DNA from 2 places in the Cellulosimicrobium sp. 72-3 genome. Region 2 is predicted to be linked to the other one. Evidence: riboswitches for the same ligand, from Rfam matches in the RefSeq annotation. Region 2 holds a riboswitch; the other holds the start of a gene.
What was found. A riboswitch is a leader RNA that binds a small molecule or an ion and turns the genes downstream of it on or off. The one in region 2 is predicted to bind S-adenosylmethionine.
Positions count from the first base shown of each region.

Region 1: it holds a riboswitch for S-adenosylmethionine, as region 2 does, so the genes downstream of both, HKK73_RS18205 (methylenetetrahydrofolate reductase) here and HKK73_RS03025 (NADPH-dependent FMN reductase) in region 2, are expected to answer to the same signal.

Region 1 is NZ_CP053419.1:4,079,277-4,086,904, reverse strand. It holds gene HKK73_RS18225 (VOC family protein) at 1-285, opposite strand, end outside; gene HKK73_RS18220 (DUF2630 family protein) at 376-624, shown strand; gene HKK73_RS18215 (hypothetical protein) at 675-926, shown strand; gene metE (5-methyltetrahydropteroyltriglutamate--homocysteine S-methyltransferase) at 983-3,466, opposite strand; gene HKK73_RS18205 (methylenetetrahydrofolate reductase) at 3,499-4,560, opposite strand; SAM riboswitch class I at 4,566-4,668, opposite strand; gene HKK73_RS18200 (cation acetate symporter) at 4,880-6,403, opposite strand; gene HKK73_RS18195 (heavy metal transporter) at 6,400-6,855, opposite strand; gene HKK73_RS18190 (LytTR family DNA-binding domain-containing protein) at 6,852-7,628, opposite strand, start outside.
Region 2 is NZ_CP053419.1:673,910-681,537, forward strand. It holds gene HKK73_RS03010 (aldo/keto reductase) at 1-341, shown strand, start outside; gene HKK73_RS03015 (hypothetical protein) at 455-847, shown strand; gene HKK73_RS03020 (flavin reductase family protein) at 933-1,496, opposite strand; gene HKK73_RS03025 (NADPH-dependent FMN reductase) at 1,493-2,092, opposite strand; SAM riboswitch class IV at 2,147-2,249, opposite strand; gene gdhA (NADP-specific glutamate dehydrogenase) at 2,476-3,813, shown strand; gene HKK73_RS03035 (hypothetical protein) at 3,991-4,317, shown strand; gene HKK73_RS03040 (VOC family protein) at 4,437-4,871, shown strand; gene HKK73_RS03045 (organic hydroperoxide resistance protein) at 4,934-5,365, opposite strand; gene HKK73_RS03050 (TetR/AcrR family transcriptional regulator) at 5,477-6,085, shown strand; gene HKK73_RS03055 (copper homeostasis protein CutC) at 6,194-6,982, shown strand; gene HKK73_RS03060 (ABC transporter substrate-binding protein) at 7,353-7,628, shown strand, end outside.

The DNA of each region.
Region 1 (7,628 bases), 820 kb from region 2:
CGGCTCGACCCCGGCCGCGGCGAGGCGTGCGAGGGTCGCGTCGAGGTCGTCGACGTAGAGCACGAGGTTGGGCAGGCCGTGGCGCACGAGCGGGGCGCCGCCCTCGGGGAGCGGCACGAGCCACAGGCCGGGCTCGTCGACGCGTCCGGGGCCGACGTGGAGCAGGGGGAACCCCTCGGTCTCTCCCTGGAACAACGTGCGGAAGCCGAACCCGTCGGCCCAGAACGCGGCGCTCGCGTCGAGGTCGCGGCAGAGCAGGACCGTGCGCCCGATCGTCGTCGTCATGCGACGAGCCTAGGGCGCACCGCCGACGCTGCGCCGCGTGGGGCCGGCCTCCCGGGGCGCGCCCGCGCCGTCGGGCATACCGTGGACGGCATGGCGACCGACGGCGGCATCCGCAGGACGATCAGCGACCTCGTGGCGCAGGAGCGCGAGCTCCGCGAGCAGCTCGCGCAGGGTGAGATCACCGGGGGCGAGGAGCACGAGCGGCTCCGCGCGATCGAGGTCGAGCTCGACCAGTGCTGGGACCTGCTGCGCCAGCGTGGCGCCGCCCGGGAGTTCGGCGGCGACCCCGATGCGGCGGCGGTGCGAGACCCCGGTACGGTGGAGAACTACCTGGACTGATCGCCGACGGCGACGTCCGGCTCCCGTTCCGACCTCAGAAGGAGAACCCCATGACCACGTCCAGCGAGCAGGCGGCGCACAGCCCCCTCCCCACCGGGACCGAAGGGCGCGACATCCCCGGTCACGCGGGCGCGGTCGCACGGTTCGTCGTGGCGTTCGCGCTGTTCGTCGGCGGGCTCGTGCTCATGGGGTCGGGCATGTCCGGCGTCGACGGCGGTGTGTGGCTCTTCGTGGGCGGCCTCGCGGCGGCGACGCTCGCCTTCGCCCTCCCGATGGCGGGCACGGGCACGACCGAGCGCTGACACCCTCGACACGGAGGCCGGGTCCTGACGGGACCCGGCCTCCGGCGTCTCCGGGGTCAGCCGAGCGTGGCCCGGACGGCCTTCGCCGCGGTGACGAGGTGCTCGAGCGACGGCACGGTCTCCTCGTAGCGGCGGGTCTTCAGGCCGCAGTCGGGGTTGACCCAGACGACGCGCGGGTCGATCGACTTCACGGCGAGCTCCAGCAGCTCGGTGACCTCCTCCGTCGAGGGCACGCGCGGGCTGTGGATGTCGTAGACGCCCGGCCCGATGCCGCGCGAGTACCCGGCGTCGCGCAGCTCCGGCACGATCTCCATGCGCGAGCGCGCCGCCTCGACCGACGTCACGTCGGCGTCGAGGCCGTCGATCGCGCCGATGACCTCGCCGAACTCCGAGTAGCACAGGTGCGTGTGGATCTGCGTCGCCGCCTCCACGCCCGACGTCGCGAGCCGGAACGACCCGACGGACCAGTCGAGGTACGCCGGCTGGTCCGCGCGGCGCAGCGGCAGGAGCTCGCGCAGCGCGGGCTCGTCGACCTGGACGATCCCGATGCCGGCGGCCTCGAGGTCCGCGATCTCGTCGCGCAGCGCGAGGCCCACCTGGTTCGCCGTGTCGCCGAGAGGCTGGTCGTCGCGCACGAACGACCACGCGAGGATCGTCACGGGCCCGGTGAGCATGCCCTTGACGGGCTTCTCGGTGAGCGACGCCGTGTACGCGGACCACTCGACCGTGATCGGCGCGGGCCGCGTCACGTCGCCCCACAGGATCGGCGGGCGCACGCAGCGCGACCCGTACGACTGCACCCAGCCGTTCGCCGTGACCGCGAACCCGTCGAGGTGCTCCGCGAAGTACTGCACCATGTCGTTGCGCTCGGGCTCGCCGTGCACGAGGACGTCGAGGCCCAGCTCCTCCTGGATCGCGACGACGCGCGCGATCTCCTCACGCATCGCGGTCGTGTAGTCCGCGTCCGACAGCTCGCCCTTCGTCCACAGCGCGCGGGCGCGGCGGATCTCCGGCGTCTGCGGGAACGAGCCGATCGTCGTCGTGGGCAGCGGCGGCAGGTTCAGGCGCTCCTGCTGCGCGGCCGCACGCTCGGCGTAGTCACCGCGCGCGAAGTCCGCGTCGGTCAGCGCGGCCGCACGCTCGCGCACCGCGGGCACGACGACGCCGCTCGCCTCCGCGCGCGACGCCACCGCCGCGCGGGACGCCTCGATCTCCTCCGCGACGGCGTCGCGACCCTCGGTCAGCGCGCGGGCGAGCGTCGCGACCTCGCCGACCTTCTGGTCCGCGAACGCGAGCCAGTCGCGCAGGCGCGGGTCGAGCGTCGTGCCCGACGCCGTGCCGGGCTCGGCGAACGTCTCGTCCTCGACGTCGTGCGGCACGTGCAGCAGCGACGTCGACGTGCCGACGGCGACCGCGCCCGCACCGAGGCTGCGCGCGGCGGTCAGCGTGTCGAGCTTTGCCGAGAGGTCGGCGCGCCACACGTTGTGCCCGTCGATCGCGCCGACGACGAGCGTCTTCGTCAGGAGGTCGTCGTAGGGCGAGTCCGGAAGGTCCGCACGGACGGCGTCGATCGCGATCGCTTCGACGTCCGTGCCCGCGAGGGTCGCCAGGAAGTCGAAGGTCGCGCCGTCGCCGTCCGGCGACGTCTCCAGCCCGCCGAACGGCGTGGCGACGAGGATCGCGGGCCGCGCGTCCTGCGCCGAACCAGGGGTTGCCGCCGGGTTTGCGGACGAGGCCGCCGAAGACCCCGGGCTCGGCACCGGGCGGAGGTCGGTCGCGAGGGCGCGGTACGCGGACCCCACGGCGGCGGCGAGCTCGGTGAACGGCACGTCGACCGAGTCGGTGACGAGGATCGGCTCGTCGAGCTGGACCCACGGCGCCCCCGCCGCGGCGAGCGCGCGCAGCAGGTCGGCGTAGGCGGCGACGACGTCGTCGAGGCGGTCGAGCGGCGAGTACCCGGCGGGCGCGTCGTCCGCGGCCTTGGACAGCGCGAGGAACGTGACCGGCCCGACGACGACGGGCCGCGTCACGACACCGGCCTCCTTCGCCTCGACGAACTCGCGCACGACGCGGTCGTCGACGAAGCGGATCGGGGTGTCCGGGCCGATCTCGGGGACCAGGTAGTGGTAGTTCGTGTCGAACCACTTGGTCATCTCGAGCGGGGCGTCGTCCCCCTGGCCGCGCGCCACGGTGAAGTAGCCCGCGAGGTCGAGGCGGCCCGCGTCGTCGGTCAGCGACGCGAACCGCGACGGGACCGCCCCGAGGGAGGCGGCGACGTCGAGCACCTGGTCGTAGAAGGAGAACGAGCCGGGGACGGACGCGTCGTCGGCGCCGAGGCCGAGGTCGACGAGCCGGCGGACGGTCGCGAGGCGCAGCTCGCGGGCCGTGGCCTCGAGCTCCTCGGCCGAGGTCTTGCCGGCCCAGAACGCCTCGACGGCCTTCTTCAGCTCGCGGCGGCGACCGATGCGCGGGTAGCCGAGCACGGTGCCGGCGGGGAAACCGACCGGGTTCTGGGTAGGGGAGGGTACGGAAGTGGCCATGATCGAAACCTCTTGCTGGTCCGGAGGACCGGTCAGACGGGCGCGCCGTGCGTGGCGGCGCTCGTCGTGGGCAGGGAGGTGCCGGTGACCCACGGCCCGCTGGCCAGGTCCGGGACGAGCGGGGCGGCGGCGGCGCTGGCGCCGCCCCCGGTCCCGACCGACCCGCCGCCGAGGTGGACACCCTCGAGCAGGTCAAGAGCGGCGCGGTGCTTGTTGAACGTGTACACGTGCAGACCGGGCGTGCCCGCGTCGAGGACGCGCTGCGCGAGGTCGACCGAGTACGCGATCCCGTAGGCGTGCTGCGCCTCCGGGTCGGGCAGGGCGTCGAGCGCGTCCAGCAGGTGCTGGGGCGCGCGCACGCCCGTGAGCTCCTCGACGCGACGGAGCCGCGCGGGCTCCGTCGTGGGCAGCAGCCCGGCGAGGATGGGGATCGTCACGCCGGCCGCGCGGGCCTCGGCGACGAAGTCGGTGTACGACGACGCGTCGTAGAAGAGCTGCGTGATCGCGAAGCTCGCGCCGGCCTGCTGCTTCTGCCAGAGGCGGCGCACCTCCTGGGTGCGCGTCGTGCCGGCGGCGGGGTTCCCGTCGCAGAACGTCGCGACGGCGATCGTCAGCGGCCGGGCTGCGCCGCGCAGCGCGACGGCGGGGTCGGACGCGCAGCGCGACGCCTCGACCTCGCGCAGCAGCGCGACGAGCTCGGTCGACGACCGGACGCCGTCGGGCGCGGGCTGCCAGTCCGGCTGGTCGCGCGGCGGGTCGCCCCGCAGCGCGAGGAAGCTCCGCACGCCCTCGTCGAGGAAGTCGGTGATGACCGACTCCACGTCCTCGCGCGACGCCCCGACGCACGTGAGGTGTGCGATCGGCAGCACGGGCGTGCCCTGGAGCAGGCGTCCGACGACCTGGCGCGCGGTCGCGCGGTCGGTGCCCGCGGCGCCGTACGTCACGGACACGAAGTCGGGGTGCGTCGCGACGAGACGGCGTGCCGTCTCCCAGAACTTCGGGGCCGCGTCCGGTCGGCGCGGGGGCATGAGCTCGAACGACACCGTCGGCCGAGGACGGCCCGGACGGTGCGCGAAGGATGCCTCTGAGGTCATGCGTCACTCCATCGACCCTGGCGTTAGCACCTTTGTCCTCGGGAGGCTTCCGTCGGCGGGTTGCTGCGGTGTCGTCGAGCCAGGACTCTCGACCGCTCTGGATGGTTGGCACGATCCTACGACCCATCCGACATGCGGTCGAGAGCGCCCGCCAGGTGAGATGCGGAGGGATCGGCCGGAGGCGTAGCGGCGCCCCGCGCTACGGATCTCAGGCTCTCTACGCTACGAATTTCAGGTTTCCTACGCTACAGATTTCAGGTGCTCGAGCGAGGTCCCAGACACCGACCATGGCGACGGGTCGTCGTCGGCCTTGCAGGTCTCAGGCCCTCCGGCGCTCGGGCACGTGCAGGCGGCGGAGGAACCGGTCGGTGCGCAGCGGCGGCCCGCGCCGGTCGAGGAGCGACACGACGACGACGGTCGCCGTCGCGAGCGGGATGGTCCAGGCGGCGGGCTGGGCGAGCAGGGCGCGCACGACGCCAGGGACGCCGTCGGCCGTGCCGCCGGACGGGCTCCCGTACCCCGCGGCGACGAGCGCGGACGACGCGAGCAGCGCCGTCGCGCACAGGACGGCGCCCACGACCATGCCCGCCACCGCGCCGCGCGCGGTGAGGCCGCGCCACCACACGCCGAGCAGGATCACGGGGGACAGGGCCGACGCGGCGAAGACGAACACCGTCCCGACGCTCGTCACGAGGCCCTGCGGGATGGTGACGAGCGCGAACGCGAGCGGGATGAGCGTGCACGCGACCGCCGACCAGCGGAAGGACCGCACGGTGCCGCCGAACAGGTCCTGGCTCACGACGCCCGCCAGAGCGACCACGAGCCCCGACGACGTCCCGAGGAACGCGGCGAACGCCCCGGCGACGACGAGCGCGGCGAGGAGCTCGCCGCCGAGCCCGGGCACGAGGCGGGTCGGCAGCGTGAGGACGACGGTGTCCGCCACCCCGGGCGCCGCGAGGTCGGGCGCGACGACCCGCGCCACGAGCCCGAGCGTGCTCGACACCATGTAGAACACGCTGATCATGACGAGCACGACGACGGTCGTGCGGCGGGCCGAGCCGCCGTCGGGCGAGGTGTAGAAGCGCACGAGGACGTGCGGCAGGCCGGTCGTGCCGAGCAGGAGGGCGAGCAGGAGCGAGACGGTGGCGTACGCGTCGAGGCCGCCCGGCCCGGCCTCGTGGGGGAACACGGCGGCGGGGTCGAACGTGACGACGGCGCCGCCGGGCTCGAACGCCCCGCCGAGCGCCATGAGCACGAAGACGAGCGGCACCGCGAGCGCGGTGAGCTTGACCCAGAACTGGAACGCCTGGACGAACGTGATGGAGCGCATCCCGCCCGCGGCGACGACGGCGCTCACCACGACCGCGATCCCCACCGAGCCGACCCACGGCGGCACCGCGGCCACGCTCGTGATGACGAGCGCCGCCCCGTGGAGCTGCGGCACCACGTAGAGCCACCCGATGACGAGCACGAGCACGCTCGTCACGCGGCGCGCGACCACGGAGTCGAGCCGGGCGTGCACGAAGTCGGGGATCGTGTACGCGCCGCTGCGCCGCAGGGGGCCCGCGACGAACAGCAGGACGAGCAGGTAGCCCGCCGCGTACCCCACGGGGAACCAGAACGCCTCCGCGCCGGACAGCAGCACGAGGCCCGAGAGCCCGAGGAACGTGCCCGCGGACAGGTACTCGCCGCTGATCGCCGACGCGTTCCAGACCGGCCGCACGGTGCGCGACGCGACGAAGAAGTCGCTCGTGGTGCGCGAGATCCGCAGGCCGTAGAACCCGATGAGGCCGGTCGCGAGGAGGAGCAGCGCGATCGCGACGAGGGGCAGCGCGCTGGTCACGGCGCACCGCCGTCGTCGGGGCCGGGCTCGTCGGGCGCGCCCGTGCCCTCGGCGAGCGCGCGGTACCGGCGCTCGTTGCGCGCCGCCGCGACCGCGAACACGACCGCGAACGCGACGATCACCGGGTAGAAGCCGTACGCGTGCACGAGCCACGGCAGCGGCACGCCGAGCAGCACGACGTCGTCCAGCGCGGGCACGCCGCTCATCGTCACCGTGAGCAGCGTGACGACCGCGAGGAACGACGCCACGCACGCCAGCCCGAGCCGGAGCTGGGCCCGCACGAGCCCGCGCGTGTAGGCGGTCGCGGCGTCGTCCGGCTCACCGGTCCGTGTCGTGCCCGACGGCGCCCCGCCCTCCGGGCCGGCACCCTCGCCGCGGCCGGCGCGCGCCGCGGGGAGGTCGGTGGACCGGACGCGCACGCGCGCGTCCCGACGCGGGTCGGTGCCCGTCACGGCGCGCCCCGGTGCGGCCCGAGGAGCGCCTCGCGCACGGCGGGCACCATGCGGCGGCTCACCGGGACCTCGTGCCCGGCGACGACGAGCGCGGGCTGCGCCCCGCCGAACCGCGCCGCGGTCACGGCCGCGCGGTCCACGAGGTACGACCGGTGCACGCGCAGGAACCCCGCGGGCGCCCACCGCTCCTCGAGGTCGGAGAGCGGCTCGCGCACGAGGAACTGCTCGGTGTCCGTCACGAGCCGGGAGTAGTCGCCCTGCGCCTGCACCCACCGCACCGCGCTGCGCCGGACGAGCCGCGTCGTCGTGCCGACCGTCACGACGAGCGTCTCCTCGGCCGGGGCCGCACCGCCCGCCGGGTCGCCGGCAACCGGCGGTGGAGCGGCGGCGCTCGCGGACGGTGCCGCCGCGTCGGTCGCGGGGGTGCGCCCCGCCGCGGTGCGCTCCGCGACCCGTTCGACGACGCGGTCGACCGCGCGCGTGAGCCGCTCGCGCCGCACGGGCTTGAGCACGTAGTCGACGGCCTCGACGTCGAACGCCTCCAGCGCGCGCGCCTCGTCGGCGGTCACGAACACGACCGCCGGGCGGTCGGCGAACCGGGAGAGCGCGCGGGCGAGGTCGAGGCCGGTCAGCCCCGGCATGTGGATGTCGAGGAACGCCGCGTCCACCGTGCGCGACGAGAGCTCGCGCAGCGCCTCGGAGCCGCTCGCGACCCCGCGCACGGTGCGGACGCGCGGGTCGCGGCGGAGCAGGCCCACGAGCTCGTCGAGCAC
Region 2 (7,628 bases):
TGGACGCCACCGACGGCTTCGCGGAGGACGACGTGCGCCGCGCCCACGCCCGGTACGCCGGCGAGGCGTTCGAGCACAACCGCGGCCTCGTGCGCTCCCTGGAGCAGCTCGCCGCGGAGCGCGGCGTCACGACGGCGCAGCTCGCGCTCGCGTGGCTCCTCGCGCAGGGCGACGACGTCGTCCCGATCCCGGGGACGAAGCGCGTCGCGTACCTGGAGCAGAACGTCGCGGCGGCCGCGGTCGAGCTCACGCCGGACGACGTCGCGACGATCGGCGCGGCGATCCCGCGCGCGGCCGTCCAGGGCGTGCGGCACCCGCAGCCGGACCTCCTCGACGGCTGACCCGCCGCGCGGGCCGGCGGCGAGGACAGGTGGCCGCCCACCCTGCCTCGCGGGGCCGGGGAGACCTAGACTGGAGAGGTCCTGTGGGTCTCCCCGCGCAGAGGTCGGCTCCGATGTCGTGGCTGCTCATGATCTGGTGCGCGACGGCGTGCACGGCCGCCGCCGCGTGGTGGGTGCTGCGCCGGGCCGGGCGACCTCCGAGCCACCGGGCGGGCGGGCGCCGTCGTGCCGCCGCGGCACCGGACCCGCTCACCACGCTCGCGCTCCAGGTGCGGCTCACCGCGCTCGCCGCAGAGCTCCGGCGCATCGAGGCCGACCCGGACGTCTACGCGCGTGCCCACCACTACCTCGCGGTCCAGGGCGCCTACGACGCGCTGCTGCGCGAGGCCTGCCGGCTCACGGGGCTCCCGGTCGCGGACGCACCCCTGCGCGCGGGCTTCCGCACCGGCGACGACGAGCGGTTCCGCGAGGAGCTCGAGCTCAGCGCGCGCGGCTGGAGCTGGTGACGGACCACCCGTGAGGGGCGGCAGGGGACGGGCGAGGGGCCCGACGGCGGGACGTCCGCCGTCGGGCCCCTCGCCCGTCGTGCGCTCAGAGCGCGGAGTGGTCGCCGATCCGGTGGTAGGTGCGGTCGTGGTAGACGAGCGGCGACGCCGCCGCCCCCCGCGGCGCCCCGGGTGCGGCGCCGACGCTCGACGCGAGCGCGCGCAGCGAGACCAGGTAGGAGTTGCCCACCGGCGTGCGCTGGACGACCCTCCCGCGCACCCACGACAGCGCGCCGTCGATCACGGGCTCGCCCGTCGGCAGGCGCGACCAGCCGCCGTCCGCGAACCGGTCGATGCCGCTCGTCGCGAACCGGGCCGAGACGTCGTCCTGGTGGTCCGCGAGGAAGCTCACGGTCAGCGTGCGCGCGGTCGAGACCGCGGGCCACGACGACGACGTGGACGCGAGCGAGAACGCGAGCAGCGGGGGCGCGGCCGAGACGGAGATGACCGACGTCGCGGTGAAGCCGACGAGGCGGTCGCCGTGCTCGAGCGCGACGACGGCGACGCCCGCGGGGTGGCCGCGGAACACGGCCTTGTACTCGTCGGGGGAGAGCTGGGGCTCGTCCTGCTCGGCCAGGAGGGCCTCCAGGTGGGTGAGCTCGGCGGTCATCGGGCCACCCCCGCGAACGCGTCGGCGACGGCTGCGTCGGTGCGGGCCGACGGGCGGTCCTCCGCCGGGGGGAGCTGCGCCGTGGCGCGGCGCAGGGCGTCGCCCTCGCGCGCGAGCCACGCGTCCACCACCGGTCCCAGGTCCGCGAGCTGCGGCTCGGTGACCGTGAGCGACCGGGTCGGGACGACGGCGCCGAGCTCGACGAGCACGGGTCGCAGGTGCACCTCCCCGACGAGCGCGTGCGCCGGGTTCCCGGACACGACGAGCGGGACCACGACGACGCCCGCGAGCCCGTCGGGGCCGTAGAGGTCGAGGAAGGCCTTCAGCAGCCCGGTGTAGGACGCCTTGTAGACCGGCGTCGCCACGACGGCGACGGTCGCCCGGGCGAGCTGCTCACGGGCGGCGTCGGCCGCCGGATGGTCGGCGGCGAGCACCTCGCCGGCGAGCGACGCCAGGTCGACCGTGGCGACGTCGGCCGCGCCGAGGAGGTCGGCGACGCGGCGCGCGACCGTCTCGGCGGCGCCGAGCGTCCGCGAGCCGGGCCGCGGGTTGCCCGAGACGGCGAGCACCGTCGGGTGGGTGGGGTGGTGGGTCATGTGCACCTCGCAGTAGTCGTCGATCACGCTTGCCGTGCGGGCCGTCCTCGCCGGTGGCGGGGCAGGCTGGGCCCGGCCTGGTCATCTCCCGGAGCACCCCGCCGTGACAGGGGGTTGCCGGCCAGCGAGCCGGGGCTTGGCGCTGGCGCTCGTGACCTGGGGACGGGTATAGCAACCGCCCCGGGAAACTGCACCGGATCGGTAGGGTTTCTCAGTGGGTGGACGGATGTGTCGTCGTCGGTGACTCCTGTGCCGCCCCGTGCGGTCGCTCGTGCGTTGTGGACGCCCGTGCCGGTGCGCGCGGAGTGAGACGGTGTGACGGGAGCTTCTGGCACAGGCGTACCGTCAGCAGGAGTTCCGCCCGCGTCAGACGAGGAGTACCCATGGACAGCCGACTGCAGTCCGTCTACGACGAGGTCCTGCGTCGCAACCCCGGCGAGGCCGAGTTCCACCAGGCCGTGCGCGAGGTCTTCGACTCGCTCGGCCCCGTGCTGCGCAAGCACCCGCGCTACGTCGAGGCCGCCGTCCTCGAGCGCGTGTGCGAGCCGGAGCGCCAGATCATCTTCCGGGTCCCGTGGGTGGACGACACCGGGCGCGTGCAGATCAACCGCGGCTTCCGCGTCGAGTTCAACTCGGCGCTCGGCCCGTACAAGGGCGGCCTGCGGTTCCACCCGTCGGTCTACCTGGGCATCGTGAAGTTCCTCGGCTTCGAGCAGATCTTCAAGAACTCGCTCACGGGCATGCCCATCGGCGGCGGCAAGGGCGGTTCCGACTTCGACCCGCGCGGGCGGTCCGACGGCGAGGTCATGCGGTTCTGCCAGTCGTTCATGACGGAGCTCTACCGGCACATCGGCGAGAACACGGACGTCCCCGCGGGCGACATCGGCGTGGGCGGCCGCGAGATCGGCTACCTCTTCGGGCAGTACAAGCGCATCACCAACCGGTACGAGTCCGGCGTCCTCACGGGCAAGGGCATCTCGTGGGGCGGCTCGCTCGTCCGCACGGAGGCCACGGGCTACGGCACGGTCCTCTTCGCGCAGAACATGCTGGAGACGCGCGGGCAGGAGCTCGACGGGCGCCGCGTCGTCGTCTCGGGCTCGGGCAACGTCGCGATCTACGCGACGGCCAAGGCGCAGCAGCTCGGCGCGAACGTGGTCGCGTTCTCCGACTCGTCGGGCTACGTCGTCGACGAGGCCGGGGTCGACCTCGAGCTCCTGCGCCAGATCAAGGAGGTCGAGCGCGGGCGCGTCGCCGACTACGCCGCGCGCCGTCCCGGGGCCCGCGTCGTCACCGACGGGTCCATCTGGGACGTGCCGTGCGACGTCGCGCTCCCGTGCGCGACGCAGAACGAGCTCGACGAGGCGGCGGCCAAGCAGCTCGTCGCGAACGGCGTCGTCGCGGTCGCGGAGGGCGCCAACATGCCCACGACGCCGAGCGCCGTCGCGCTGCTCCAGGAGGCGGGCGTCCTCTTCGCGCCGGGCAAGGCCGCCAACGCGGGCGGCGTCGCGACGTCGGCCCTCGAGATGCAGCAGAACGCGTCGCGCGACGCGTGGTCCTTCGAGTACACCGAGGACCGCCTCGCGCAGATCATGGCGGGCATCCACGACCGCTGCGTCGAGACGGCCGACGAGTACGGCACGCCCGGCAACTACGTGCTCGGCGCCAACATCGCGGGCTTCACCAAGGTCGCCGACGCGATCCTCGCGCTCGGCGTCATCTGACCCGAGCCGCACGACGACGGCCGTCGGCGCCCCGCGCAGAGCGGTGGTTCCGGCGGCCGTCGTGCGCGCGAGGCCGGCGCGGCACCGTGCCCCGGCGGAGATCCGCGCCCTGCTGTGGGGCACGGAGCGAGGAGCGACGCTCCACACGGGGTGGCGAGCGGCCTATGCTCGGTCGTCGTGGAGCCCGACGACATGACCGGCCGGCCGGCGAACAGTGCCGGGCGCACGGTCGGGCAGCGCGCCGGCAGCGCGGTCCTCGGCCTCGTGGTGGCGGCGCTCCTCTACGTTCCCGCCTTCCCGCTGGCCTTCGCGGCGCTCTTCTTCGCCGCGGGCGCCTTCGACGACCGGTGCTTCTCCCCGGACGTGGGACGGGTGTGCGCCGCGAATCCCGTCGGAGGAGCGGTGGCGATCGTGCTCGGCGTCGTGCTGCTGATCGCACCCGGCGTGTTCGGGATCTACGCGGGCCGGGCGTCCGAGCCCTCCCGCTCGACGAGTGGCTCCTGACCCGGTCCCGCTGAGTCACGAGCCGCGGCGCAGCGCGCGCGAGGGCGTGTCCGGCCCGGTCTCCCAGCGCGGGAAGAATGCCCTCGGACCGGGAGGGCCCGGGCGCCTAGGGTGGCCGGATGGCGACGATCAGGCAAATCCAGGTCACGTTCGACTGCGCGGAGCCACGGCGCGTCGCCCGGTTCTGGTGCGAGGTGCTGGGCTACGTCCCGGCGCCGCCCCCGGAGGGCTTCGCCACCTGGGACGACGCCGAGGCCTCTCTCCCGGCCGCGGAGCGGGACGCGTGGTCCGCGTGCAGCGACCCGACGGGGGTCGGCCCGCGCCTGTACTTCCAGCGCGTCCCCGAGGGCAAGGTCGTCAAGAACCGCGTGCACCTCGACGTGCGCGTCGGCACCGGGCTCGTGGGGGCCGAGCGCCTCGCCGCGCTCGAGGCCGAGCGTGACCGGCTCGTCGCGCTCGGCGCGACGTGCGTGCGCGTGATGCTCGCGGACGAGGAGAACGAGTCCTGCATCGTCATGCAGGACGTCGAGGGCAACGAGTTCTGCCTGGACTGAACGCCGGGCCCGACCCGCGGGACCGATCCGCGAGCCGGTCCCGGCGGTGGTGCCGGGGTGCCTTACGCGACGGTCGTGCGGACCGTGACGGGGATGTTGCCCCGGGTCGCGAGCGAGTACGGGCAGACGGCGTGCGCGGCCTCCGCGAGCTCCTCGGCGAGGTCCTGGGTGACGCCGCCCCCGAGCTCGACGTGCAGCGTCGCGCCGAGCGAGAAGCCGCCGTCGCCGTTCGGGACGAGGTCGACCTCGGCGACGACGGCCGAGTCCGTCACGGGGACCTTGCGCTGCGCCGCGACCATCTTCAGCGCCGAGTGGAAGCACGACGACCACCCGGCCGCGAACAGCTGCTCGGGGTTGGTCCCGCCACCGGGGCCGCCCATCGCGCGCGGGACCGCGAGCGTGACGTCGAGCTGGCCGTCGTCGGACACGGCGTGGCCTCCGGCGCGGCCGTCGCCGGTCGCTGTGGCCACGGCGGTGTAGAGGGTGTCAGCCATCGAGGTGCCTTTCGAGAGTCGTGATGCGACGTAGAGTTACTAGTACGTCTACGTCAAGGAACCTAGACTGGCGGCCGACCGCGCGCAAGGGGCGGAGAGAAGGAGGGGGCCATGGTCGACGACTCGCCGACGTCCGGGGCGACGGGCCGCGGCACCGCGGCGGGCACGCGCCGCCGCATCCTCGAAGCCGCCTCGGCGCTCTTCTACGCCCAGGGCATCCGGGCGACGAGCGCCGACCGGATCATCGAGCAGGTCGGCATCACCAAGGTCACGTTCTACCGCCACTTCCGCACGAAGTCCGACCTCGTCGTCGCGTACCTCGAGCAGCAGGCCGCGCGCGACCGCGCGGTGGTCGACGAGGCCCTGCGCGACGCCGAGCCGCTCGACGCCCTGAGCGCCCTCGCGGGCGCCATCGGCGCCGTGAGCTGCGTGCCGGGCTTCCGCGGCTGCCCGTTCATCAACGCCGCGGCGGAGACGCCGGACCCGCAGGACCCGGTGCGCGTCGTCGTGGACCGCCACCGGCGCTGGACGCGGGACGTGTTCGCGCGGCTCGCGGCGGCGGTCGGTGTCGCGGACGCCGACGCGACCGCGGCGCAGCTCATGATGCTGCGCGACGGCGCGATGGTCGCGGGGTACCTCGGCGACCCGGACGAGGTGGCCGCGACCCTGCGGTCCGCGTGCCTCGCCGCCGTCGCGGCGGGACGGCCGACGCCGGCCTGAGCCCGCGCGCCCGACGCGCTGCCCGGAGTCGTCTACCCTGGCCGACGGCCGCCGTCGTGCGGGTTCGTGCGACGCGACGGCCGCCGGACCGGACGACGGGAGAGCGCCATGACGACCACCCACCCCGAGGGCAGCGCGGCCCGCGACGTGGCCCTCGAGCTCGCCGTCCAGGACCCCGACGGCGTCCGTGTGGCCGCGGCCGTGCGTGCCCACCGGGTCGAGCTGTGCGTCGGTCTCGGCGCCACGGGCGGGCTCACGCCCAGCGCCGGGCTCGTCGAGGCCGCGGTCGCCGCCGCGGCGGCGGCCGACGGCTCCGGGCCGCGCATCGAGGTGCACGTGCTCGTGCGCCCGCGCCCGGGCGGCTTCGTTCTCACGCCCACCGACCTCGACGTCCAGGTGCGCGACGTCCGGGCCGCGGTGGCGGCCGGGGCGCGCGGAGTCGTCGTGGGTGCGCTCACCCCGGACGGCCTGGTCGACGTCGGCGCCGTCCGCACCCTCGTGGACGCCGCCGACGGGCGCGAGGTCACGTTCCACCGCGCCGTCGACGTCGTCGCCGACCCGCTCGCCGCCCTCGACGCGCTCGCGGGGGCCGGGGTCGTGCGCGTGCTCACCTCGGGCGGCGCGTCGCGCAGCATCGACGGCACGGACCGGCTGCGCGCCATGGCGGCGCACGCGCGCGACGCGCTCGACGGACGTGTGCAGGTCATGGCCGGCGGGGGAGTGCGGCCGCAGGACGTCGGGGCCCTGGTGGCCGCGGGCGTGGACGCCGTGCACCTCTCGGCCAAGCGCGTCGTCGCGGACGACGCCGGGCCGGGTGGTGGCGGCGACGCCGGCTACGAGGTCACCGACCCCGAGGTCGCGCGGGCCGCGCGCGCCGCGCTGGACGTCGCTCGCTGACCCCGCCCCGGCCCGCTGGCGGCGCTGCCGCCGTACCGCCGCCGACCCCGTCCCCGGCCGCTCGTGCGAGCGCCGCCTGCTGCGGCCGCGCGACGCGCTGCGCTCCCGCGGCCCGCGGTCCGCGGCGCCCGGACCGGCCGCGGGCCGCCCCCGCTCCCGCCTGACCCCCCTTGGCACCTCGGCCGGGCCCCGTTCCCACGGGGTCCGGCCGAGTCCGTTGCGGCGCGATCCTGCTATCGATGTCTCAGTTAGGTAACTTTCCTGTCGTATTCGTCGGAGGGCCGGTGGCTATTAGTTAGTGTTCCTGCCACACGCCTGCGGGCGCCGAAGTACGACGTGAGGACGCGTCGTCCATGCGAAAGGACCGAAGATGATTCGAAGCACGGCGCGCAAGCGTCTGCTCACGGCCGCGGCACTCGTGACGGGCGTCTCGCTGCTCGCGAGCGCCTGCACCGGCGGGGGCAACGGCGAGGGCGAGGGCAACGGCGGCGAGGCCCGTGTCCTCAACGTCTGGGCCGGCACCCAGACGCCCATGGTCGCGAACTTCAACCCGTACGCGCCCAACCCGCTGCACGTGACGAACGGCGGCATCTACGAGCCGCTCTTCTTCTACAACCGGGCCGAGGCCGGCGACCCGACGCCCCGC